4 regions of the Alcanivorax sp. IL3 genome follow, and region 1 is predicted to be linked to each of the others. Evidence: predicted binding sites of a transcription regulator. Region 1 holds the regulator's gene; each other region holds the start of a gene.
The links. The regulator sigma-54, encoded in region 1, starts transcription at its own class of promoters, with help from an activator protein. The targets are predictions, from matches to a motif close to TGGCACNNNNNTTGCTNT.

Region 1 (5,619 bases):
GCAGGCTGTGAACGTCATAGTTGCTGGTGTCGATCACCAGGTCGGCACGCAGGCGGATATTGGAGAGCAATTCCCGCTCATGCTGAATGGCTGCCTCCACGGAGCCCTGCTGGGCGCCCAGCGGGTGACGCCGCCGGGTGGCGCTGAAGCGCTTCAGCAGAGTGCTGTCGTCCGCATCCAGGTAAATAATTTCGGTCTTTACCTGCTGCTGGTGTAGTGCATCAAGGATGGCATCAAAGGCCAGCAACTGGGTGGGCAGGTTGCGGGCATCAATGCCTACTGCCGCTCGTTCTATGGGTAGCTCACCCTGATCAAGCTGCTCCGCCAGTGTCGGGAGCATGCCCACCGGCAGATTGTCGACGCAGTAGTAGTTCTGGTCTTCCATGGCTTGCAGGGCGGTGGTTTTCCCCGAGCCGGATCGGCCGCTGATGATGGTGAGTTTCATGGTTGCACCGCTTGCATGCTATTTGCCGCACGTTGACACGCAAAATTGATAGACGAGGGGATATCCCGGGTGATGCCTGAAAGCGTGTTGCGTTCCTTCATGATGCCAGTCGCAGCTCCGCTTCGGATTCCACGGCGGTGTGATAAAGGTGATGATCGTTCTTGCTCAATCGCAGTTCGTCACGGTAATCGTCGTGGTTGAACAGGGAAGCCAGGTGGCTGAGGGTTTTCAGGTGCTGTTCAGGGTTTTCCTGGGGAACCAGCAGCACAAAAACCAGATCTACCGGACGACCGTCAACGGCGTCGAAATCGATGGGGGTAGACAGTTTCAGCAGCAGCCCGATGGGTTGCTGGCAGTGACCAAGACGGCAGTGAGGAATGGCGATGCCTTCACCGATGCCCGTGGAGCCCAGCTTTTCCCGGGCTACCAAGGCATCGAAGACCTCCTGTTCGTTGAGGCTGTCGCAGCCGGCCGCGGCCAGCTGCGCAACCTGGTCCAGCAGCTGTTTCTTGCTGCTGGCCTGCACCTCGCTATGGGTGCGTGCTTCGGTGAGTAGTTCGCGAACTCGCATAATTGTCGCTTTGGGTTCAGTGGCCGCCGTGCTTGTGGCTGACAGCCTTTTCCTTGTGTTTGAGGATCTGGCGGTCGAGCTTGTCCGTCAGCTTGTCGATGGCAGCGTACATGTCCACTGCTTCAGCGGTGGCGAAGACGTCGGCCCCGGAAATATGGATGGTGGATTCTGCCTTGTGGGTTTTGGGTTCCGGAGAAAGAATCACCTGGACACTGGTAATCTGGTCGAAATGCCGTTCAAGACGGGAGAATTTGTCTCCTACGTAGGCTCGCAAAGCATCGGTAATTTCCAGGTGATGACCGCTGATATTAATTTGCATGGCTGACTCCTTTACCTGCTCGTTGGGCCGTCCCGGCGCCTACACCAAACGCTTGCGGGCGCTGGATGACGGTATTCTCATCGCCTCACGATACTTGGCGACTGTCCGGCGCGCCACGTTGATCCCCTGCTCGTTCAACAAGCTAGCCAGCTTGTTGTCGCTAAGCGGCTTGCGGGGATTCTCGGCAGCGACCAGCTTCTTAATAATGGCACGAATAGCGGTGGAGGAACACTCACCGCCGCCGTCTGTTCCCACGTGGCTGGAGAAGAAATACTTGAGCTCAAAGACGCCGCGGGGTGTCATCATGTATTTCTGGTTGGTGACCCGACTGATGGTCGATTCGTGCATCTCGACGGCATCAGCAATCTCGGCCAGAACCAGCGGTTTCATTGCCTCCTCGCCATAGTCAAAGAAGTCTTGTTGAACTTCAACGATGCGGGTGGCCACCTTCAGCAGGGTGTCGTGGCGGCTTTGCAGGCTCTTGATGAACCACTTGGCCTCCTGCACGCAGTTGCGCAGGTACTGACCATCCTCGCCACCGGCCTTGCGGGCCATGGAGGCGTACTGCTGCTGCAGGTTGACCTTGGGCAGCACTTCCTCATTCAGGCTGACCTGCCAGCGTCCCTGGTGCTGGCGCACAATCACGTCCGGCACCGCGTAATCCACCTGGCTTTCACCGATCTGTTCGCCGGGTGCCGGGTCCAGGGTGCGCAGCAGCGAGAGCGCGTCGAGCAGGTTTTCTTCGCTGATCTGCAGTACCCGGCGCAGGGCGGCGTAGTCGTGCTTTTCCAGCAGCGCGAGATGCCCCAGCAGGGCCAGGGCATAGTCCAGAAAGGGAGTGTCTGTGGGGAGTTGGCGCAACTGCACCCGCAGGCAGTCGGCCAGATCCAGGCTGGCGACCCCTACCGGATCGAATTGCTGCAGGCGGTGCTGAACTGCCAGTACTTCATCGGCTTCCAGTTCGTCGCCTTCGGTGAGCAGGTCATCCTGGGCGTTCATCATCGCTACGATCTCGTCCACGGTGACGGTCAGGTAGCCGCGATCGTCCAGGGACTCGATGATGGTCATGGCGATAATGCGGTCTACATCGCTCATGGGGGTCAGATTCAGTTGCCAGAGCAGGTGGTCCTGAAGATTGCCGGCAATGCTATGGCGTTGTTGCCAGTCGTCGGCATCGTCGGGGAGGGCGCTGGAGGCACTGCTGGTCTGGCCGGAATAGACATCGTCCCATTCCGTTTCGATGCCGGGTTCGTCGTCCACGAACTCTTCCAGAGCGTCGTCACGCTCGGTATCCAGCTCCTGTTCGTCCTGACGTTCTTCGTCAGCGTCAGGCAGGGATTCGTCACCGAAATCATCAGCCAGCTCCAGCAACGGATTGCTTTCCACTGCCTGCTGAATCTCCTGACGCAAGTCCAGCGTGGATAGCTGCAAGAGGCGAATGGCCTGCTGCAGCTGCGGTGTCATGGTCAGCTGCTGGCCGATTTGTAGTTGTAGGCTTGGCTTCATACTGCTCAGGCTGATGTCATCCCCAAAACACGAGAATAACAGCCTATGCATAAGGCAAGCAATATTTGTGCCAATGATGGTTGTGTGCTAGAGAGCAAAGTTGACAGTTGATAGTGGACAGTTGACAGCGTCGCGGGGAATCCTGTCTTTATCTGCAATGTCTGAGGCTGCGTTTAAAGTTTGGGCGCGGCCCTCAAAGGGCTTCAGAACCAAGTGCCTTTATCGCGTAGCTGTCAACTGTCCACTATCAACTGTCAATTTGTTTACAGCCTGAAATCGGCCCCCAGGTACACATCCCGCACCTGCTGGTTACCGAGAATGGTGTCGGCGTCGCCGGAGGCGATAATGTGCCCGGCGCTGACAATATAGGCGGTGTCACAGATATCCAGGGTTTCGCGCACGTTGTGATCGGTGATCAGCACGCCGATGCCGCGCTCTTTCAGGTGGCGGATGATGCCCTTGATGTCGTTCACGGAAATCGGGTCCACGCCGGCGAAGGGTTCATCCAGCAGGATGAAATCCGGGTCGGTGGCCAGACCGCGGGCGATTTCTGCCCGACGTCGTTCACCGCCGGACAGGCTCATGCCCAGGGAATCACGGATATGGGTGATATGGAATTCCTTGAGCAGGCTCTCCATGCGCTCGTGGCGATCCGCCTTGCTGAGCTCCTTGCGGGTTTCCAGGATCGCCATGATGTTTTCTTCCACGGTCAGGCGGCGGAAGATGCTGGCTTCTTGTGGCAGATAGCCGATGCCGCGCTGGGCGCGGCCATGCATGGGCAGATGGGTGATATCCGCCTCGTTGATGTCGATTCGCCCGGCGTCCGCTTCCACCAGGCCGACAATCATGTAGAAGCAGGTGGTCTTGCCGGCGCCATTGGGGCCGAGCAGGCCGACGATCTGGCCGGCCTCCACGTCCAGGGAGACATCCTCGATGACTCGGCGACCCTTGTAGCTTTTTGCCAGGTGGTGGGCACGTAAATGGCTCATAGGGTGTTTGGCTCCGCCTCGGAGGAGGGCTCTACGGGCGCCTCTTCGTTTGTATTGTTGTCCGCAGGAGTGTCTTCCTTGGGCGTCTGATTTTCGGCAGGGATCACCAGTCGCACACGCTTGTCGCCTTCGCTGCTGGCGTCAACCCGCTTGGAATCCAGGCTGTACTCCACCTTGGCGCCTTCGAAGGTGTTGCCCAGGTGTTCAATGTAAGCGTCGCCGGTAAGTACCAGGGTGCGTTGGCGAATATCGTAGACCAGGTTGTTGGCGTGGGCCTGCAGGTCCTCACCTTCTTCCATGCGCACCGGGGTGCCGGACGCTTCCACGCGGATCAGTTCGCCATTGCGGGTAAACAGGCGCATTTCGTCTGCAAACAGTTTCCGCTTGCCCTGTATCAGTTCCACATTGCCGCGATAAAGCCCGCTGCCGGCGTCCTGTTCGAAACGCCCCGAGTCGGCGGTGACGGAAACTGGCATTTGCGGTGGGGCGGCCACTGTGCTCACCGGCAGGGCCGCAGCCAGGGCGATGGTGCAGGTTCTAAGAAGCCGGCGCATCAAACTCACTCTTTACTCCTTTTTCAAGGGTCAGTATGCCCTTGTCGAGATCGGCCTCCAGCGCACCCGCGCGGGTCTTGCCGGATTCAAATTCTATGTCAACATCCCCGGGAGAGCTGGCGATGTTGGTCTCGCTGAGAAAGCGCAGCTCCTGGGTATCCAGGGTGATTTTCTGTTGCTGATTGCTGGCTGTCACGTCGCCGGAGAAAACAATCAGGTCGCCATTTTCCTGCACCACGCCCTGCTCGCTGACAATGGTCCAGCTGCCTTTGTCGTTGGCCATTTCCAGCTCAGGTTGCTGCATTTCCGTGAGCGGGTTGTGGTCGTACTGGGTCAGAGTCTCGGCGGTGAGATAGTACTGGAGACGGCCGTCATCTTCACTAAAGGCGCGTGCTGTAATGTCCTTGGCGACGATGGCTGGCGCGGTGAGGATGGCATCCTCCTGGCCCGGCAGGGAGTCATCCCACTCGTGCAGGGTCATCAGCATGACCAGCCCCAGCATCAGGATGCCGGTGGCGCTGAGCAAGCCCTGGCGCTTCATGCTGGGCTCCGTTGCGCGAGGATGGCGTCGCAGATTTCGCGAACCGCGCCTTCGCCGCCGCGCCGTTCGGTAATGTGGTCGGCAGCTGCCTTGGCGCAGTCATGGGCATTGGCCGGGGCAAAACTGAGCTGGGCCCAGTCCAGGGCGCTCACGTCGGGTTCGTCATCGCCGGCATAGCCGGTCTCGCTGGCGGCGATGCCTAGCTGTTGCGCCAGATCGGCCAGGGCCACCCCCTTGTCTTCGCGGCCCTGTATCACATGAGCGATGCCCAGGTCGGCGGCGCGTTTGGCCACCATGGGCGTGTTGCGACCGGTGATGATGGCCAGGGTGACGCCGCTGGCGGCCAGTTTTTTCAGGCCGTGGCCGTCCAGGGTGTTGAAGACCTTGATGGCTTCGCCTTCCGGGCTGAAGTAGATGCGCCCGTCGGTCATCACCCCGTCCACGTCGAAGGCCATCAGGCGCAGGTTCTGTGTATCAATGGACGACAGTTGCATGGGCATTTACACCACCCCCGCGCGCAGTAGGTCCTGCATGTTGAAGGCACCAAGAGGCTTGTGGTCCTTGTCGCAGACCATCAGGCCATTGATCTTGCGGGTTTCCATGATCTGCAGGGCCTCGGCGGCCAGGTGGCCGGGTTCGATGGTGATCGGCTGAGCCACCATGACCTCATCGATGGTGGCCTTGCGAATGTCGA
Region 2 (5,619 bases), 1.7 Mb from region 1:
GGTCTCGATGCACTGACTCAGGATGAAGTGCGACAGATCTTCAATGGCCAGACCCGCCGGGTATCCGGTGTCTCGGTGAAACCGCTGGACTTGCCGTCACGGGGCCGTGCTCGAGATGGTTTTTACCAGCAGGTGCTCGGCAAGAGCGCCGAGCAGATGAAAAGTTATTGGGCGAGGATGATCTTTACCGGCCGGGGCATGCCGCCCCGGGAAGTCTCCAGTGAACAGGAGATGGTTATGCTGGTGGGCAGCAACCGTAACTTTGTCGGTTATCTGGATGCATCACTGGTGACCCCGGACCTGAAAGTGGTCTATCGACCCTGACGTTTTCTGTTGTTGTTCACATACCCCTTGCCCGCCTTTTCGGCGGGCTTTTTTATGGTCGTATCCGCCCTCGGCAGTGTTGCAAAACGTAGGGTGCCACTGAGCCTAGGGCGAACTGCACCATCAAACGCCGAATCGGTGCAGTTCGCCCCAGGCTCAGTGACACCCTACGCTATTGGCGGCGGTCAGGGGTTCACAGTCGGGGCCATGTTATCCGGAAGAAATTCCGGGGCAAGCCAGTGCCAAAATGGCAGAAATCTCCTGCAGCTGTCGGTCCTCTTTCCTACCCATGTTTGAGACTTCGCCTCTGCTGTGCTTTGCCGGCACCTCATAAACTGCGTCAATGCGCTATTTACTGATCGTCTACCTGCTTCTTGTTCCTTTGAGCCTGTCGGCGGATTGCCGAGGTCTTGCTCCCGCCCGTGGTGTGCCTGCCCCTGCAGAGAATGAGTGGACTCTGGCAACCCTGAATCTGTGGCGGCTTCGCGATACCCGCAAAGACAGCCACCTGGATAAGCCGCTTTCTTCGGCTGTACTGGATAGGCGAATACAGGCGCTGGTAGATTTCATTGCCGGCCCTTTGCAGGTGCCGCATATGCTGGCAGTACAGGAAGTGGAAAACCGCGACTTGCTCGACGCCCTGGCGGCAGGTCTTGCCCGGCAGGGCTGGCGTTACCGCGTGGTACTGAAAGAGGGCAATGATCCTTCCGGCATGGATGTGGGGCTGCTTTATCGGGAGCCGGTGCAGATTGCCTCGGTGGACAGGTTGTTCGCGGAGCAGAGTTTTCACGGCCACTCACTGTTTTCCCGTCCGCCCCTGCGCGTGACAGTGCAAGCACCCCGGCAATTACAGTTGGTGGTTGTGCACCTGCGCAGTGCGCGGGGGCTGCAGAAACCCCGGGTCCATGAGAAACGACAGAGCCAGGCCGCACTGCTGGCCAACTGGGCCGCCGAGCAGGATGTTCCGTTGGTGGTGGCCGGCGACTTCAACAGCACCTGGGATGCCGGGCGCCTCTCTGCCAGCTATGCGCGTTTTGCGCAATCGGGTCTGTTCAATCTGTGGCAACGGTTGCCGAAGCGGGAACGTTACAGTTTTCGACACCGTTGCCGACCGCAGGCTCTGGACCATATCTGGGTGTCACCGGATTTGAAAACGTCTGTCAGCAGAATGGCGGTAGGTCGTGGCAATGCAGGTCGCTATCACAGCCTCTATGGCAGCCAGGGGGCAGCGCCAGTGTCTGATCATGATGCGTTGGTAGTGTACTTTTCTGCGGGGAGATAACGACAGGGTCGGTGTGTTGCCCGGAGCGTTGGGGATGTTACGTAGAAAGTAAAAAGACGCCGCGGGGTTGCTTGCGTGTTTGCGAGGACCAGGGAGAGCCCCGCGGCGTTAAACAGTGGGCGGCGTGAGCCGCCCGTTTTCTTGGTGCTTAAAGCGCGAACTCGTAAGAAACGCTCATGACCAGATCGTCGTCGTACGTGTTGTCTTCTTCCTGATCAACGATCTTGGACAGGGTGAAAGTGAACTGATCGGTAACAGCGTAGCCCAGATCCACGTGAGTGTAGTCGCTATCATCAGCTTCAAAGTCGTAGAAGCCTACGGTGGCGGAGTACTTGTCGTAGCCGTAACCCACAGCGAAGTAGTCGCTTTCGTAGTCTTCATCACCGCCCTTGCCGGAGTTGCCTACACCGATGAAGGCGTCAGCGCTCAGGCCGGCAAAGCCTACACCCAGGTGTACTTCCTGGAAGTCAGCGCCAGATGCAGGGTTATCGCCTGCGGTGCCGCCAGCAGTGTAGTTGTAGTCGATGTAGCTGATGTCGTAGCTCAGACCTTCGATCTCGCCACCGAAACCGGCGTACAGGTCGTACTCGGTGTCGTCGGTTTCAGACGATGCCCAGGCACCAGCGTACAGACCGGAAGTGTGGGAGTAGTCAACGCTACCGTATACCGCAGCGCCGTCGGTCAGTTGCTGACCACGCCACAAGTACTGGCTGGAAGCGCCCAGGGTACCACTGACTTCAGCGGCAGCGATGGCCGGAGCCAGGCTGGCAGCCACGATGGAAGCGGCCAAAACGGTTTTCTTCAGACCAAATACGTTTTTCATGTGCAACCCTCTTAACAAGTCTAATTCGTTCAATGTGCGCTGGTGACGCACCGCCTTTTCGGCTCGAAAGAGATATTGCAGAGAGCGTGCCAACTATTTTTTATTTATATAAAACAGTGACTTGATAGTTTGTGACGAGGAAAGGGGAGATTTAACAAAGGGGAAACAGACAATGCGGTGCGCGAACTTGGTGCCGCGCACCGCATTGGTGCGCATATTATGGGCACTGCCAGTCAGTCAGCACGGCATCCACACTGGCGCCGCTGGCATCTTTCAGTGACAGACCACATTGACCGTTCTCATGGACAAAGTGTGCCTGGTAGTCACCGCCGGCCTGAGGGGCAAACTGCAGGGCCACTTTGCAGCGGTCACGGCTATTGTCAGCCTGGCGGCGGTTATAGATGACGCCAATGCGGGTGGCTGGGGCAATGTCGACAGTGGTGGTGACCTGGGGACTTTTCTTCATGGTTTTCAGTAAGTCGTCCAGAGCCCCACCGCTCACCGGGTTTTGCGACAGCGCGTATTCCGTTGACTTGAAGCCCTTGCCGGGCACACAGACCACCGGTTGAGCTGCTGTGTTGTTGCTGGTGAAGGTGACCTGGGCGGTATCGCCGCTGGTCGGTGGCTGGTAGTTCAGGTGCTGACAACCGGCCAGCAGGGCCAGGGGGGCAAGAATCAGGGCTTTCATGGTGTGTCCTTATCGAGGCGTTTGGCAAAGTGTAAGTCAGCCGGGCGGCGGACCCAATGGGCTTTTCTGTTGCAAGGTCGGGGCCATGAATGGCGTCTTGGGTATACAATGCACTGAGAGGGGCGTTTTGCAGATGCTCAGCGGCTAGTCAGCGTCCCCAAACCAGTGGGCAATGGCCTGCCGGGTCAGCGCCGATTTTTCCCGGGTAGTGGGTAGCCAGTTACCGGCGTTGGCGGTCATGGCGGTGAGAAACTCGAACAGGGGCAGGTGCTGGCGCAGTACCCGATGATGGCGGTGGCCGATTACCGGATTGAAATAGCCGAAAAAATCCAGCATTTGCCGTGGGTTCTTGCGTACCCACAGCCAGGAGCCCATTTCCAGGGTAAACGGCAGGAAGGTGTGATGCGGTGCCCGATCTTGGGCATCGTCGTAAAGGTAATCCCACAGGTCGCCATGGGTGGTGTAGTTCACCGACTGCGGCTCGATCAGGTAGGGATGATGGTGAGGATAGGTGTCTTCGAAATGCTGCTTGAGCCGGAATACTTCGCCGATATGGGGAATGGGGCGATGGCTGCGGGCGTAACAGCACCAGATCCGGTCGCGCCGGCCAAAGCCACTGTGACAGTCCAGGCTCATGGAAAACGGCGCCGGCATCAGCTTTTCCCGCACCACCCGGATGACCGCCTGGGCTTCCGGCTCCATGGGCGCGCCACTTTTGCCCCGGTACCAGGGCAGATGGCGGCTGATGCGGTGGCCGCCCACCAGAAAAGGCACCCGGCCCATGGCATCGATAGGGGCGTTACGCATCAGGTCCACGCCATTGGGGTTGCTGCGGGTGCGCTTCCAGATGCCGCCGGGGTTGATCATCGGCATGAACACCAGTCGCACCTGCTCCAGCCGCCGATGCAGTTGGTCGTCCCACTGCAAACGATGAATCAGACTGTGCAGCCAGGACATCAACACCTGGCTGCCGATCCGCTCCACGCCATGAACGCCACCAAAAAAACCGATGACCGGCACGCCGGGAGAAGTGCTGCCCATTTCGATTACCCGCACCGGCAATGACAACTCACCCATTGGCACCTTATGAACCGTGGACACACGCAGGTGACGCTCACCATGACGAATCAGTGCATCCAGGTGCAGAAGCTCGGGCAGATGGCGTTGCAGCAGGTAGAGCTTGTCTTCCATAGGCGGGGGCGGGACCGGCAAAGATGATTGCACAGGGTAACGACGGTAGATAACAGGAATGTGACGATGTTTGACCTGCATGTTATCCCCCGGGTATCTACGAAGCCGCTGTAGGAGCGGATCTTGAGCCGCGAACCTCGCGAAGCGAGGAAATCGACCGAAGGGCGATCAGGGATTTCCGGGCTCGACAGGTGTCTTTAGAAGGAGCCGGTGGTTACCTGGTACATTTCCTTCGCTGTCGCTCGGATTCGCACCTCAAGAGGTGTTATTCGCTGCGCTCACCCCTTCGGGGCCGCCCTGCGGGCGTTACTCCGCTACGCTCCGTTCCTACGGCGGCGCTGTAGAGAGATAGGCACTTTTTCTTCACCAAACCGTGACGCCACTGTCAGCGAACCGTCACGACATTTTTCTAGTGTGGCCTCAGGATAGTCCTGCAACGGATAAGAGCCTGTGGCTGTGCCCATGACAATGCCTCTTGAGTCTGCTTGCTCACTGCGAACCGGGGATCTGCTGTTGTTCTCTGGCCGTGGTTTTACCAGTGAGGTGATCCGGGTCTTTACCCGCAGCCCCTGGAGTCATATCGGTATGGTGGTGCACCTGCCCGGCAATCCCGACCCTCTGGTTCTTGAGTCCACCACCCTCAGTGAATCGTCGGATGTAACTCTGGGATGCCCGGTGGCCGGTGTGGCGCTGGTACCGCTGGCGGACAAGCTGCGTGATTACCCCGGCACGGTGGCGTTGCGCCGTCGGCATGGCCCCCCCTTGAGTGACCGGCAGCAGCAACTGCTGGCGCGGATGGTGAAGCGCCTGCTTCATCGTCCCTACAAGAACTACGTGCTGTGCAACGCCCTGGACGTGCTGACAGGCTTTACCCGCAAGCCGGATCAGCGTGGCTGGTTCTGTTCGGAGCTGGTCGCCGAACTGTACCGCCGGCTAGGGTGGCTGCCCCGGCAGACCCGCGCCAGCAGCCTGGTGCCGGGCCATTTCGGCTCGCGCCACATGCGTTTGCAACACGGCAAGCTGGGCGCGGTGGAATTTCTCAAGGCCGGGTCGCAGGCAATCGCTATCCACGCCCGTGTCAGTGCTACAACCAGCGCCGTACCCGTTGCCGATACGCCTGCCATTGTTCCCCGAACTGCTGGGCGTGAAACGCTTCTTCCGCCGCAATCACATGCTGCTGGATGACCCAGACAATCGGCACCAGCATGATCAGCATGCCCGCGCTGTGCTGGCTCAGGGCCATGGCCAGGTACAGGGCAGTGAAACCCAGGTAGATCGGGTTGCGGCTCAGCCGGAACACACCACCGGTAA
Region 3 (5,619 bases), 1.8 Mb from region 1:
GGTTGTCGGTGGCTTTCTTTGATCATGGTGGATCCTTTTTTGCCTTGGTTATCGCGCCTCGAGAGGCGCTCCTACAGGAGCGGGTTATACACCCAGGTGGTACAGACGATTGTTCTCGAAGGCGCGGCCATTTTCCGGGCGGAAGTGTTTGCAGTAATCGTCGTCGCTCAGTGGGGCGGCTTTGAGCATCTCCACCTGTACCGGTTTCATCGGATAGTCTGCCGCCGGGTTCAGCGGGTGCGGGCAGGTATGCAGGATCACCAGGGTGTCCATTTCAAAGCGCAGGGTGACGCTTGCGCCGGCGCGGGCCGCGCTGGCATCGAAGATCAGGTTGCCGTCATCGTCGGTGATGACTTTGGAGAAAAGATTCAGGTTGGCGGCCAGATCCCGTTCGCCCAGGCCGTATTTGGCCAGCTCGGTGAGAAAGCTGTGCTCGCCGCTCAGGGTCCAGTGGTTGTGATGATCCTGATAGGTTCTGACCGGGTATTTTTCCTGCAGACTTTTTTCGCTGAGCGTGCCGCAGACGGTGTCGTGCCAGCCGAAATCATCGTCGACCATGGAAGCAAACACCCGCCCCATATCCGAGTACAGGCAGTTGCCGCGGGTCAGCTTGAAGGTGTGCTGGCCCTTGAGCGTGTCCGGGGCGTTGTAGCGTTCCAGCAGGTCTTCCGGGTTGTACATCAGCAGGGACAGGTTGGCGCCACCTTCCACGTCGGTAAATCGCAGTTGCATGCCACGGCGTACCCGCAGCGACCAGTGGGCGCTGCCGGGCAGGGTAGTGGTGTAAAGGCTGTCGCTCATCGGGCGCTCCTTACAGGGTGTCATGGAGAGCGCGGCTGGTATTGCGCACGCTTTGATTAATGTTTGTCAGGGTGCCGGTTTCGCAGTCACCCACGGGCAGGTCGTAGGTCACCCGGGCGCCATAGGCACCGGGGGCCTGCGGGTCCAGGCGGGGCTTGTCGAACACCCACAGCCGGGTACCCAGGTAAAAGCCTTCGTTGATGTCATGGGTGATCATGAACACGGTGAGTCGCTGTTCTTTCCACAACGACAGCACCAGCTTGTGCATGTCGGCACGAATGCCCGGGTCCAGGGCGCCGAAGGGTTCGTCCAGCAGCAGGATGCGGGGTTTCTTGATCAGCGCCTGGGCCAGGGCCAGCCGTTGTTGCATGCCGCCGGAGAGTTCATGGGGGTATTTGTCCACGGCGTGGCTGAGGCCCACGCTTTCCAGCATGGCCAGGGCGTCTTTCTGCAGTTGTTTGCGGCGCTTGCCGAAACTGAAACCCAGCCAGGGGCTGTGCTGCAATTCGCCGCCGAGCATGACGTTTTCCAGGGCGGTCAGATGGTTGAGCACCGAGTAACGCTGGAACACGATGCCACGACTGTCATCCGGTTCGCCGGGCAGGGGCTGGCCATCCAGCAGCAGTTCGCCACGGCTGGCCTGTTCGGTGCCCAGCAGCAGTTTCAGGAAGGTGGTCTTGCCGCAGCCGGAGGCGCCGACAACGGTGACAAACTCGCCTTCCTGGACGGTGGCGTTGAGCCGTTCCAGCACCACCTGGTCGCCGTATTCCTTCCACAGGTTTTTCATTTCGATGATAGCCATTACCACGGATCTCCTTAATGAGCCTGTTGATGGAACCAGGGGTAGCGCCACTGCGAGTAGCGACGCAGAAGAAAGTCGATGGCAAAGGCCAGCAGGGTGATCCACACCACGTAGGGCAGAATCACATCCATGGCCAGATAACGCCGCACCAGGAAGATGCGATAGCCCAGCCCTTCGGTGGCGGCGATGGCCTCGGCGGCGATCAGGAACAGCCAGGCCGGGCCCAGTGACAACCGCACGGCGCCGATCAATCGCGGCATCAGTTGCGGCCAGACCAGGCGGGTAATGATCTGCCAGGTATTGGCGCCCAGGGTCTGCAGTTTGATGATCTGCTCTTCCGGAATTTCCAGCGCCCGTTGCTGCAGATCACGAATCAGAAAGGGGGTAATGCCGATGATGATCAGCATTACCTTGGCCAGTTCACCCAGGCCGAAAATAATGAACAGCACTGGCAGGATCGCCATGGGCGGTACCAGTGACATGCCGGTCACCAGCGGTGACAGGGTAGAGCGGATATAGGGAATAGTGCCGTTGCCGATCCCCACCACCAGGGCAATCAGCGCACTGATGGCCACACCGATGCCAAGCCGTTGCAGGCTGGCCAGGGTGTCGTTCAGCAACAGATAGTCGCCGCTGCGCTTGCTGGGTTCGAATGCCATACGCTGAATGGCATCCACAAAACTGCCCATTGCCGGTAGCAATTTGTCGTTGGGGTTTTCCGTCAGGCGCGCATCGGAGGCGACCATATAGACAATCAGCAGCAGCACGAAAGGCAGCAGGCCCAGTGCCCAGGCACCGACACGTCCCGGTTGACGGTTGATCAGTTTTTTCATGGCAATTCCCGGTGATTGAATTCGCAACAGGGCGGACACCGCACGCTGGCGTGGTACGTGCCAGCGTGCGACGTGCTTGCGTTGTTACAGCTTTCCTTCGGCTGCCATGGCCATGTAATCCGGGATAAAGCGCAGCGTTACATTACTGTCGCTGCCATAGATGCCCGCCGGGGTTTCGATACCCACAAAGCCGGCGTCCGGGGCGCCTTCACCCAGCAGACCGTGCTGGAAGGAAAACTCCGCCACCTTCTGCATGGTGTCTTTCAGTGCCGGGCTGTTGACGAAGGCCACGGCCTCGGCGGGCTGGTAGAACATGCGGGTGGAATCCAGCTGGGCTTCATAGCCGGCCAGGTCGGTACCGGAGGCATTGGCCATGAAGGTACGGGCGGCCTTGCCGGCCTCATCATCGGCGGACATGGTGGCCATGATCTCGTACCAGGCACCGGTCAGCGCCTTACCGAAATCCGGGTTGGCTTCCAGGGTGTCGGTGTTGACCACCATCAGGTCGATGATTTCACCAGGGATCTGCGCGGAGTCGAACACCTTGTGGCTGTCCGGCATGGCAGTGATTTCGCTGAGCAGCGGGTTCCAGGTGGCCACGGCGGTGACGCCTTTGGTGGTGAAGGCGGAAACCAGATCCGCATCCGAGGTATTCACCACGGTCAGGTCGCGTTCAGTGAGCCCTACGGTTTCCAGCGCCCGCGCCAGCAGGTAGTGGGATACCGACAGTTCCACCAGGTTGACCTGCTGGCCCTTGATGTCGGCAAGCTTGTCGGTGCCCTTGAGCACCACGCCGTCGTTACCGTTGGAGAAGTCGCCCACGATCAGGGCGGTGGAATCCACGCCGCCAGCAGCGGGAATGGTCAGCGCATCCATGTTGGTCATGGCGCAGCCGTCATAGGCACCGGCGGTGTACTGGTTGATGGATTCCACGTAGTCGTTGATCTGTACTACATCAATCTCGATGTCGTACTTGTCGGCCCACTTGTCGACGATCTTCTGTTGGGCACCGTAATCCCACGGCATCCAGCCCACATAGATGGACCAGCAAATGCTGAAGGAATCTTTGGCCAGTGCGGTGACCGGCATCAGGGATGTGGAAAGGACAAGTGCTGCAACGGCAGCGGTCTTACGTACGGAAAGGGTCATCTCGGACCTCCTTGGCTACGGACGATGAGGAATCCAATGACAACGCGGTCATCGTGTCCTCCCGGGCTTTTGTCCCGCCGTGTAACCTTCAGCCGCATGTGCTGCGAAACGACTGCAAGAAGGTCGACTGCTCTCGGACCAGGCATCGGCTGCACGCTGTCTGTCGGCGCAGGCGACCGGAACCCTAGCGGTCTATTGGTTCAAATTGTATTGAGTGCTTAATGGCAACGTGGCCATTCGATTCCTCTTCTTTTGGTAAAGCAAAGGGAATGCCAAGTGGTGAGAGTGAGGAAAATCAGGGGGTTTGGCACAGAAGAAAAACGAATCGGGCAGAAAGATGGGCAGTGACGGGGCATTGCGTTGTTCAATGCCCCTAACTGGTGCGCTTATTCCGCGTGGGATTTATGTTCGATGAAATCCACCAGCGCTTTCCAGCTCACCTGGTCCGCATGGGCATCATAGCCCACCGGCATGTCGAAGCGTTCTGCCACCGCATCCGCCTTCGGATTGGTGAAGCTGTGCTTGACGCCCGGGAAGCTGAGCAGCTGGAAGTCGGCGCCGGCCTCGGTCATTTCCTTCACGAAGCCGGTGACTTGTTCGGCGGGAATCATCGGGTCGGCTTGGCCGGTGGCGGCGAGAATACGCGCCTTGATGTCACCCGGTTGCGCGGGAGTGTCGGTGCCCAGGGTGCCATGGAAGCTGGCCACGCCGGCCAGCTCGGTGCCCATGCGGGCCTGGTTCAGTACGACGCCACCGCCAAAGCAGTAGCCGATAGCGAACAGACGGCCTGCTTCTACCTGCTGCTGTTTCAGCATCATCTTGCGGGCGGCTTCGAAGCGGGCGTTCATCTTTTCTGGCTCGGCCATGGCGGATTTCATGAAGGATTCCGCATCCTTCGGATGAGTGGCCACCTTGCCGGTGCCATACATGTCTACCGCCAGGGCGGTATAACCGGCCCGGGCCAGCATGCGGGCGCGATCGCGGGCGTAATCGTTCAGGCCCCACCATTCGTGGATCACGATTACCCCGGGCCCAGGTTTTTTCTGTTTGTCATTCAGGTACATGACCCCGGTGCCCAGATCGTCGGGCAGGGTGACCTGGGTTTCAATGATGTCGCTGAACGCGGTCTGACTCATCATAAACAGGGATACCAACAGCAGAAGCCGTTTCATTGCAGATCCTTCTTCAGTCGTGCCACACCCAGCGTAACGGTTCGCCGAAATCATCATAAATCAGCTTGCGGGTGGGGCGGTGGGTGAGTCGTTGGCGGCGGGGTTTGTGCTTGCGCGCGTCGATGGTGGCGGCCACCTGGCTCAGATCGGTGCGCTGGGGCTGGCGGGGGCCGTTGAACAGCACAGTCTGGTGACCTTTCCCGTGCACGGGATCGGTACCACTGACGCCACGAGGGATCTCCTTGATCTCTCCGCCCTTGGACAGATAGCGCTCCATATCGCGCTCAAGCTGATGGCGTTGCTGTTCTTTGCTGCTGCGAACCTTCACAGGACTCACCGCCGGGTAATAATGGGTGACCGTTCACAATATCAGCCTCTGCCGGAGGCATCTACCTCCTTGCCCAGGTCACCGGGTCAATGCATCGCGGATGGCCGCTTCCAGCTCACCACCGCGTGGCTCCGCCGTTGCCGGGAAATGGCGAATAAGGGAGCCGTCCGCCGCCACCAGATACTTGTTGAAGTTCCAGCCCGGCGCCTGGGTGGCGGCACCAAGGGCCCGGAATACCGGGTTGGCGTTGTCGCCCTTGACCGAACTGGTGGCGGCCATGGGGAAGGTGACGCCGTAGTTCACATAACAGACTTCCGCGGTATCGGACTCGCTGTTCAACTCCTGGCGGAAGTCGTCAGAGGGGAAGCCCACCACAAGCAGGCCCTGCTCCCGGTAGGTCTGGTACAGCGCCTCCAGATCCTTGAACTGCGGGGTGTAGCCACACTGGCTGGCGGTATTCACCACCAGCGTCAGCTTGTTGCGGGTGAGAGCACAGAGATCCAGCGTCTGCTGGGAATGCAGCTTTCTGACGGT
Region 4 (5,619 bases), 1.6 Mb from region 1:
ACCGATCAGCGAGACGAATTCGCCGGAATCAATTTTCAGATTCACATCCTTCAGCGCTTCGAACGTGCCTTTCGGCGTGTCGAACTTCATGCCCACGTTGGACAGTTCCAGTAAGGCTTTCATGTTGATTCTCCTTTCAGCTGCTAGCGTTGTGCTGAAGCTTTGTCCCACACCAGCGCGCGCTGCAGCATCAGCATCAGGCGGTCCAGCAGGAAGCCGATCAGGCCGATGACGATCACCGCCACCATGATCCGGCCCAGGGACTGGGAACTGCCGTTCTGGAATTCATCCCAGACGAACTTCCCCAGGCCCGGGTTCTGCGCCAGCATTTCTGCGGCGATCAACACCATCCAGGCGATCCCCAGGCTCAGGCGCAGGCCGGTGAACATCATCGGCAATGCCGACGGCAGTACGATCTTGCGCACATGGCTGAGGGCATTAAGCCGCAGCACACGGGAGACATTGGTGAGATCCTGGCTGACCGAGGTGACCCCCACCGCCGTATTCATCAACGTGGGCCACAGGCAGCACAGGGTTACCGTGAACATGGAAGTGAGAAAGGATTTGGACACCATGGGGTCGTCGCTCACATACACCGCACTCACCACCATGGTGACCAGCGGCAACCAGGCCAGCGGCGACACCGGCTTGAACAGCTGCACCAGCGGATTCACCGCCGCATGCACGGTGCTGCTCAGGCCGATGACGATGCCCAGCGGAATGGCGATCATCGACGCCAGCAGAAACCCACTCATCACCGTGATCAGGCTGGTACCGATCTGATCAAAGAAGGTAGGCGCACCGGTGTAATCCCGGGTGACCGGCTCCCAGTCCGGCTGCTGTTCCAGCCGGGCGGTGATGTACTTCTCCTGCCGCTCATAAAACGCCACTTCCCGCTCGCGGGACTGCTGATGCTCGTTGACCAGATTGCCCGCCTGCTCCCAGACCTGGGCCGGGCCGGGAAACTGACCCAGCGAGGTATCAATACGCTGGGCCGCGAACTGCCACAGGAGCAGGAACAGGCCTATCCCCAGCACCGGCCACAGCAGCTGGCGCATCAGTGCTTGCCACTGGTCACGGGACACCTTGCCCGTGGCCAGTGCGCGGTAGGGTTCCATCCAGGTCGGGAATGTCAGGGTCACCATGATTGTCTCCTTCCTCTCGCGTACCCGGTTACAGGGTGTCGCCATCTTTCAGGCCGATGGGGAACTTGCTCAGGTACTCGTTGGGCTTGCGGCCGTCGTAGGTGACGTTGTCGATGAACTCGCTCTGCGGCGGCTTGAAGCCGTCTTCGCTGGCGAAGTCCGGGAATTCATCGGCGCTGATCTTGCCTTCGGCAATCAGAGACTTGGCCGCCTGGGTGTAGATGTCCGGGCGATAGACTTTCTTGGCGATATCCATGTACCAGCTATCCGGCTTGCTCTCGCTGATCTGCCCCCAGCGACGCATTTGCGTCAGGTACCAGATGGCGTCGGAGTAGTAGGGATAGGTGGCGTTGTGACGGAAGAAGACGTTGAAGTCCGGAATCTCCCGCTTGTCGCCTTTCTCGTATTCGAAGGTGCCGGTCATGGAGTTGGCGATCACGTCATAGTCGGCGCCCACATAGTTGGGCTGGGACAGGATCTTCACCGCTTCCGGTCGGTTGGCGTTGTTGTTCTCGTCCAGCCACTTGGCCGCACGAATCATCGCCTTGACCACACGAATATGGGTATTGGGATATTCTTCCGCCCAGCCCTTGCTGACCCCGAACACTTTTTCCGGATTGTTTTTCCAGATTTCGTAATCGGTAATCACCGGCACACCGATGCCCTTGAACACGGCCTGCTGGTTCCAGGGCTCACCCACGCAGTAGCCATGAATAGTGCCGGCTTCCAGGGTGGCGGGCATTTGCGGGGGCGGTGTGACAGAGAGCAGTACGTCCGCCTGCAACTGGCCGCTGGTGTCGCCCCGGTGCGGCGCGTAGTAGCCCGGGTTCAGCCCACCGGCAGCAAGCCAGTAACGCAGCTCGTAGTTATGGGTGGATACCGGGAACACCATGCCCATCTTGAAAGACTTGCCGGCGGCCTTGTATTGCTCCACCACCGGTTTGAGCGTGTCGGCCTTGATGGGATGCACCGGTTTGCCATCCTTGCTGGGAATATGTTTTTTCATTTCTTCCCAGACGGAATTGGAAACGGTGATGCCGTTGCCGTTCAGGTCCATGCTGAAGGCGGTAATAATATGGGCCTCGGTGCCATAGCCGATGGTCGCCCCCAGTGGCTGCCCCGCCAGCATATGAGCGCCATCCAGCTGACCGTCGATCACCCGGTCCAGCAGCACTTTCCAGTTGGCCTGGGCTTCCAGGGTCACGAACAGGCCTTCTTCCTCGAAGTAGCCTTTCTCGTAAGCAATGGCCAGTGGAGCCATATCAGTCAGCTTGATAAAGCCGAACTTCAGGTCGGCCTTTTCCGGCCAGCCCACAGCATCCTCCGCCAGGGACGGCGCCGACAGGCCCAGTGTCATAGCGGCCAGCACACCACGAAATGTTTTCTTGAAACCTTTCATCATCCTTCCCTCTTCTGCCCGGTTTTTTTCGGGCATAAAAAAAGCGCTCAAAGCGTCCCGCCACCATTGGCAGGAATCTTTGAGCGCCTTTGCTCGCATCGGAGTGCAGTCGCCATTGACCACACAGATGGTTATCTCGCGCACAACACAGTGGTTGTGCTTACCGTGTATTAAGGCAAATGCTGTGCCAGTTTTGAAAAGTCTTATTTTTCATGACGTTATCGATAACAGGCACAAGCCGGGCCGGCTTCAGCGCCCGGTTTTCGCTCAGCCGGCACTGTTGTGAGTCAGTCCCGCCTCACCAAAATGCATCACGCTTTTGCTGCAACCCGGTTTCTTGCCGAAAACCCCGCGTTTTGCCCCGCCATGGTGAAAAAACCATGCCCAGCTTGCGAGCCTTTGCGACCAAGGCCGCATTTATCACTGCGGTGAATGATGAACATCATTCGAAGAAGGAAGCCGAAAACGCCATGGCCTGTTAGGCTGCGCGCTGGATTACGGCAGTGGCCACACCCACAATTGCTCAAGACACTGTAGGAGCGTGCTGGCACGCGAACCACTTCCAGGCCTAGTGCCATTCGCGTGCAAGCACGCTCCCACAGAAAGACAAAGCGGAACCATTGATGACCACCGAAAGAGATCACCTACTCACTGCTATCGCCGGCGCCTTCAGTCTGGTGATTGCCCTGGGCATTGGCCGCTTCCTGTTCACCCCGGCCCTGCCCGACATGATTGCGGAGAGCACCCTCACCGCCATCAGCGGCGGCTACCTGGCGGCCATCAACTATGGTGGCTACCTGACCGGGGCCATGCTCGCCATGGCAGTGCCCGCCCACCGGGCGCGCACGGCGTTCTGGCTGGCCCTGTGGGTGAGTGTGATCACCAGCCTCCTCATGGGCCTGAGCACCACCTTCACCCCCTGGGCCATCAACCGGTTCCTGGCCGGGGTGGCCAGCGCCATCATCATGGTCAACGGTTCCGCGCTGGTGCTGGGCGCCATGCCCAATCACCTCCGTGCCCGGCTGGGCAATATCCACTATGCCGGCATCGGCCTGGGCATCAGCATCGCCGCCCTTACCGTGGCCTTTATAGAAACCCTGCACGGCAGCTACGCCACCATGTGGCTGGCTTGCGGGGCGCTGGCGTTGATCCTGCTGCCATTGCTGCGTCGCATCCCCGCCCTGCCCCACGCCAAACACAGCCAGCACGAACGGGCGCCGGTGAACCGCTCCGCCCTGGGCTTTCTGATCGGCAGCTACACCCTGGCCGGCTTCGGCTACATCACCAGCACCACCTACCTGCCGGTGATCGCCAAAGCCCAACTACCGGGCCTGGACAGTGCCGCCTTCTACACCTGGCTGGCCGTAGGGCTGGCCGCCGTCCCCGCCAACCTGCTGTGGGGCAAACTCGCCAGCCACACCAGCGAACGCAACGCGCTTATGACCGCACTGGTGGTTCAGGCCCTGGGCGTCAGCGCCCCCGCCTGGCTACCCGGCCTCACCGGGCTGGTCATCAGTGGCCTGCTAGTGGGCGGCACCTTTACCGCCGTGGTCGCCCTGAGCATGTACTGCGGTCGACAACTGGCCCCCCACGCCGCCAGCGCCGCCCTGGGCGCACTGACGGCCTGCTATGGCGTCGGACAGATCTTGGGGCCGGTGGTAACGGCGCGACTGCTGGAAAGTAGCGGAAGTTTTGCGCCCGGGTTGCTGGGTGCCGCGGCGGCGTTGATTGGGGCGGCGGTGTTGTTGGTTCCGTTGGGGAAGGTGCGGTTTTAGGGACTGTTCACAGCCTGCTGGCGTACTAACAACGGCATGGCCGCAAACAGCAGCAAAGAAAAGAGATAGGCAATGCCGGATACCGGGTCGCGTCCGGCCAGATAGTCACCCAGTCCCTGCCCTTGCACCAGTGTCACCGCCAACTCCGCGCTCAGCATCATCAACAGGGCCGGCAGGCCAGTGCCAATACACGGCACCACCGTCACCAGCCCAAATCTCCTCACCAACCAGCGGGCCACCAGAAAACTGGCCAGCACCATGAAAGGCAATTCAACCAGCTCAGCCCAGCGCTCCCCAAGTCGAGGCACCAGGAAGGGAATGCGGATCATGGCCAGGGCGAAGCCGGTGGCAAAGATCAGGATGAAGTAGATGAGAGCGGGCTTTATCAGTCGCATTTAGAAAACCGGCTACGGATTATGCTTTGCTTTAACGTTGCGCACAACGGCGCCCTTGTAATGGAGGCGCAGCCGTAATGTAAAGGGCGTCCGGCGGCCGCAGGCCGCGAATTGATGCGCCTTGTTATAAGCCTTGCACCTTATTCGTGAGTTCAATTGTTTGTTTGCTGTCCTTTGTGACCACTAACCAATCAAATAGGACTTCGCTGTATTGGCCCGTGACGGCATAGAACTTTGAAACATGGGCTTCTTCGCCAAAGAACTCTTCCTTTTTTGCAGAACTCACAGCTTGAATTATGCTCTCCGCAAATTCGAGCAGCTCTTGCTCAGTCCCGATGAGGAAAGCTTCTTCCCAGCCGGTTTGAGCGGTAATTACAGGACCTGGATTTCGTGTTTTGCTCATTATTCACCCGAAGCCGCTAAAGGCTTATAACAGCGTATTCAGTCGAACGATTCGACCTATCTTTTTTCGACATAACTCTTTTATGAATTTCGGGAGAAACACAGAAATTCGCAAGACCGTCAGGCTCTTATAGTAAAAACAATAACCCATCTCGTTTGACAAAACTCGACTAAGCGCCCCATTTTCTTAAATGCCCCCGATATTCCCCCGTTCCGAAACCACTCTATATCAACCGTTTAGCATTTTCTGTAAGCCATATCCTACAAAGATATGGCTCGTTCTGTTGAGCACGGCATATTCGGGATGACCGTTTGTAGGGGGGGGCGACCCAAAGGGTCTGAATAAACCACTGGGCCTGGTTTGCGAAGACGCAGAGGGTTTCGAAGGCACGGCAGTGACGTCAGCCTCTTCGCCTTGCTAGCAAGGCTCCAACGAGGGTTGGGGGGGGTTGAGGCGCTGAAGGGCTTGGGGTAAGGAGCGGCTGGGGGCCGCAAGCCTCAGG

Region 2: a site for sigma-54 is predicted at 2,504-2,521, ahead of ACMG4M_RS13455 (TorF family putative porin). Genes of this name have one in related genera too.
Region 3: a site for sigma-54 is predicted at 3,843-3,860, ahead of ACMG4M_RS13230 (putative urea ABC transporter substrate-binding protein). Genes of this name have one in related genera too.
Region 4: a site for sigma-54 is predicted at 2,717-2,734, ahead of ACMG4M_RS11800 (CmpA/NrtA family ABC transporter substrate-binding protein). Genes of this name have one in related genera too.

Annotation. Positions count from the first base shown of each region.
Region 1 covers NZ_CP179931.1:976,615-982,233, forward strand. Annotated here, with positions in the region: gene rapZ (RNase adapter RapZ) at 1-445, opposite strand, end outside; gene ptsN (PTS IIA-like nitrogen regulatory protein PtsN) at 543-1,016, opposite strand; gene hpf (ribosome hibernation-promoting factor, HPF/YfiA family) at 1,033-1,335, opposite strand; gene ACMG4M_RS04640 (RNA polymerase factor sigma-54) at 1,375-2,841, opposite strand; gene lptB (LPS export ABC transporter ATP-binding protein) at 3,105-3,830, opposite strand; gene lptA (lipopolysaccharide transport periplasmic protein LptA) at 3,827-4,384, opposite strand; gene lptC (LPS export ABC transporter periplasmic protein LptC) at 4,368-4,925, opposite strand; gene ACMG4M_RS04660 (KdsC family phosphatase) at 4,922-5,425, opposite strand; gene ACMG4M_RS04665 (KpsF/GutQ family sugar-phosphate isomerase) at 5,426-5,619, opposite strand, start outside.
Region 2 covers NZ_CP179931.1:2,890,670-2,896,288, reverse strand. Annotated here, with positions in the region: gene ACMG4M_RS13465 (hypothetical protein) at 1-324, shown strand, start outside; gene ACMG4M_RS13460 (endonuclease/exonuclease/phosphatase family protein) at 668-1,606, shown strand; gene ACMG4M_RS13455 (TorF family putative porin) at 1,755-2,429, opposite strand; gene ACMG4M_RS13450 (hypothetical protein) at 2,647-3,117, opposite strand; gene ACMG4M_RS13445 (M14 family zinc carboxypeptidase) at 3,262-4,308, opposite strand; gene ACMG4M_RS13440 (YiiX/YebB-like N1pC/P60 family cysteine hydrolase) at 4,771-5,493, shown strand; gene ACMG4M_RS13435 (methyltransferase family protein) at 5,393-5,619, opposite strand, start outside.
Region 3 covers NZ_CP179931.1:2,846,086-2,851,704, reverse strand. Annotated here, with positions in the region: gene ACMG4M_RS13250 (urea amidolyase associated protein UAAP2) at 1-26, opposite strand, end outside; gene ACMG4M_RS13245 (urea amidolyase associated protein UAAP1) at 85-801, opposite strand; gene ACMG4M_RS13240 (ABC transporter ATP-binding protein) at 812-1,603, opposite strand; gene ACMG4M_RS13235 (ABC transporter permease) at 1,618-2,436, opposite strand; gene ACMG4M_RS13230 (putative urea ABC transporter substrate-binding protein) at 2,521-3,585, opposite strand; guanidine-I (ykkC/yxkD leader) riboswitch at 3,642-3,784, opposite strand; gene ACMG4M_RS13225 (dienelactone hydrolase family protein) at 3,972-4,757, opposite strand; gene ACMG4M_RS13220 (hypothetical protein) at 4,771-5,085, opposite strand; gene ACMG4M_RS13215 (glutathione peroxidase) at 5,164-5,619, opposite strand, start outside.
Region 4 covers NZ_CP179931.1:2,537,593-2,543,211, forward strand. Annotated here, with positions in the region: gene ACMG4M_RS11790 (ABC transporter ATP-binding protein) at 1-123, opposite strand, end outside; gene ACMG4M_RS11795 (ABC transporter permease) at 144-1,145, opposite strand; gene ACMG4M_RS11800 (CmpA/NrtA family ABC transporter substrate-binding protein) at 1,174-2,547, opposite strand; gene ACMG4M_RS11805 (YbfB/YjiJ family MFS transporter) at 3,168-4,319, shown strand; gene ACMG4M_RS11810 (hypothetical protein) at 4,316-4,714, opposite strand; gene ACMG4M_RS11815 (hypothetical protein) at 4,839-5,117, opposite strand; gene ACMG4M_RS11820 (DUF5924 family protein) at 5,615-5,619, opposite strand, start outside.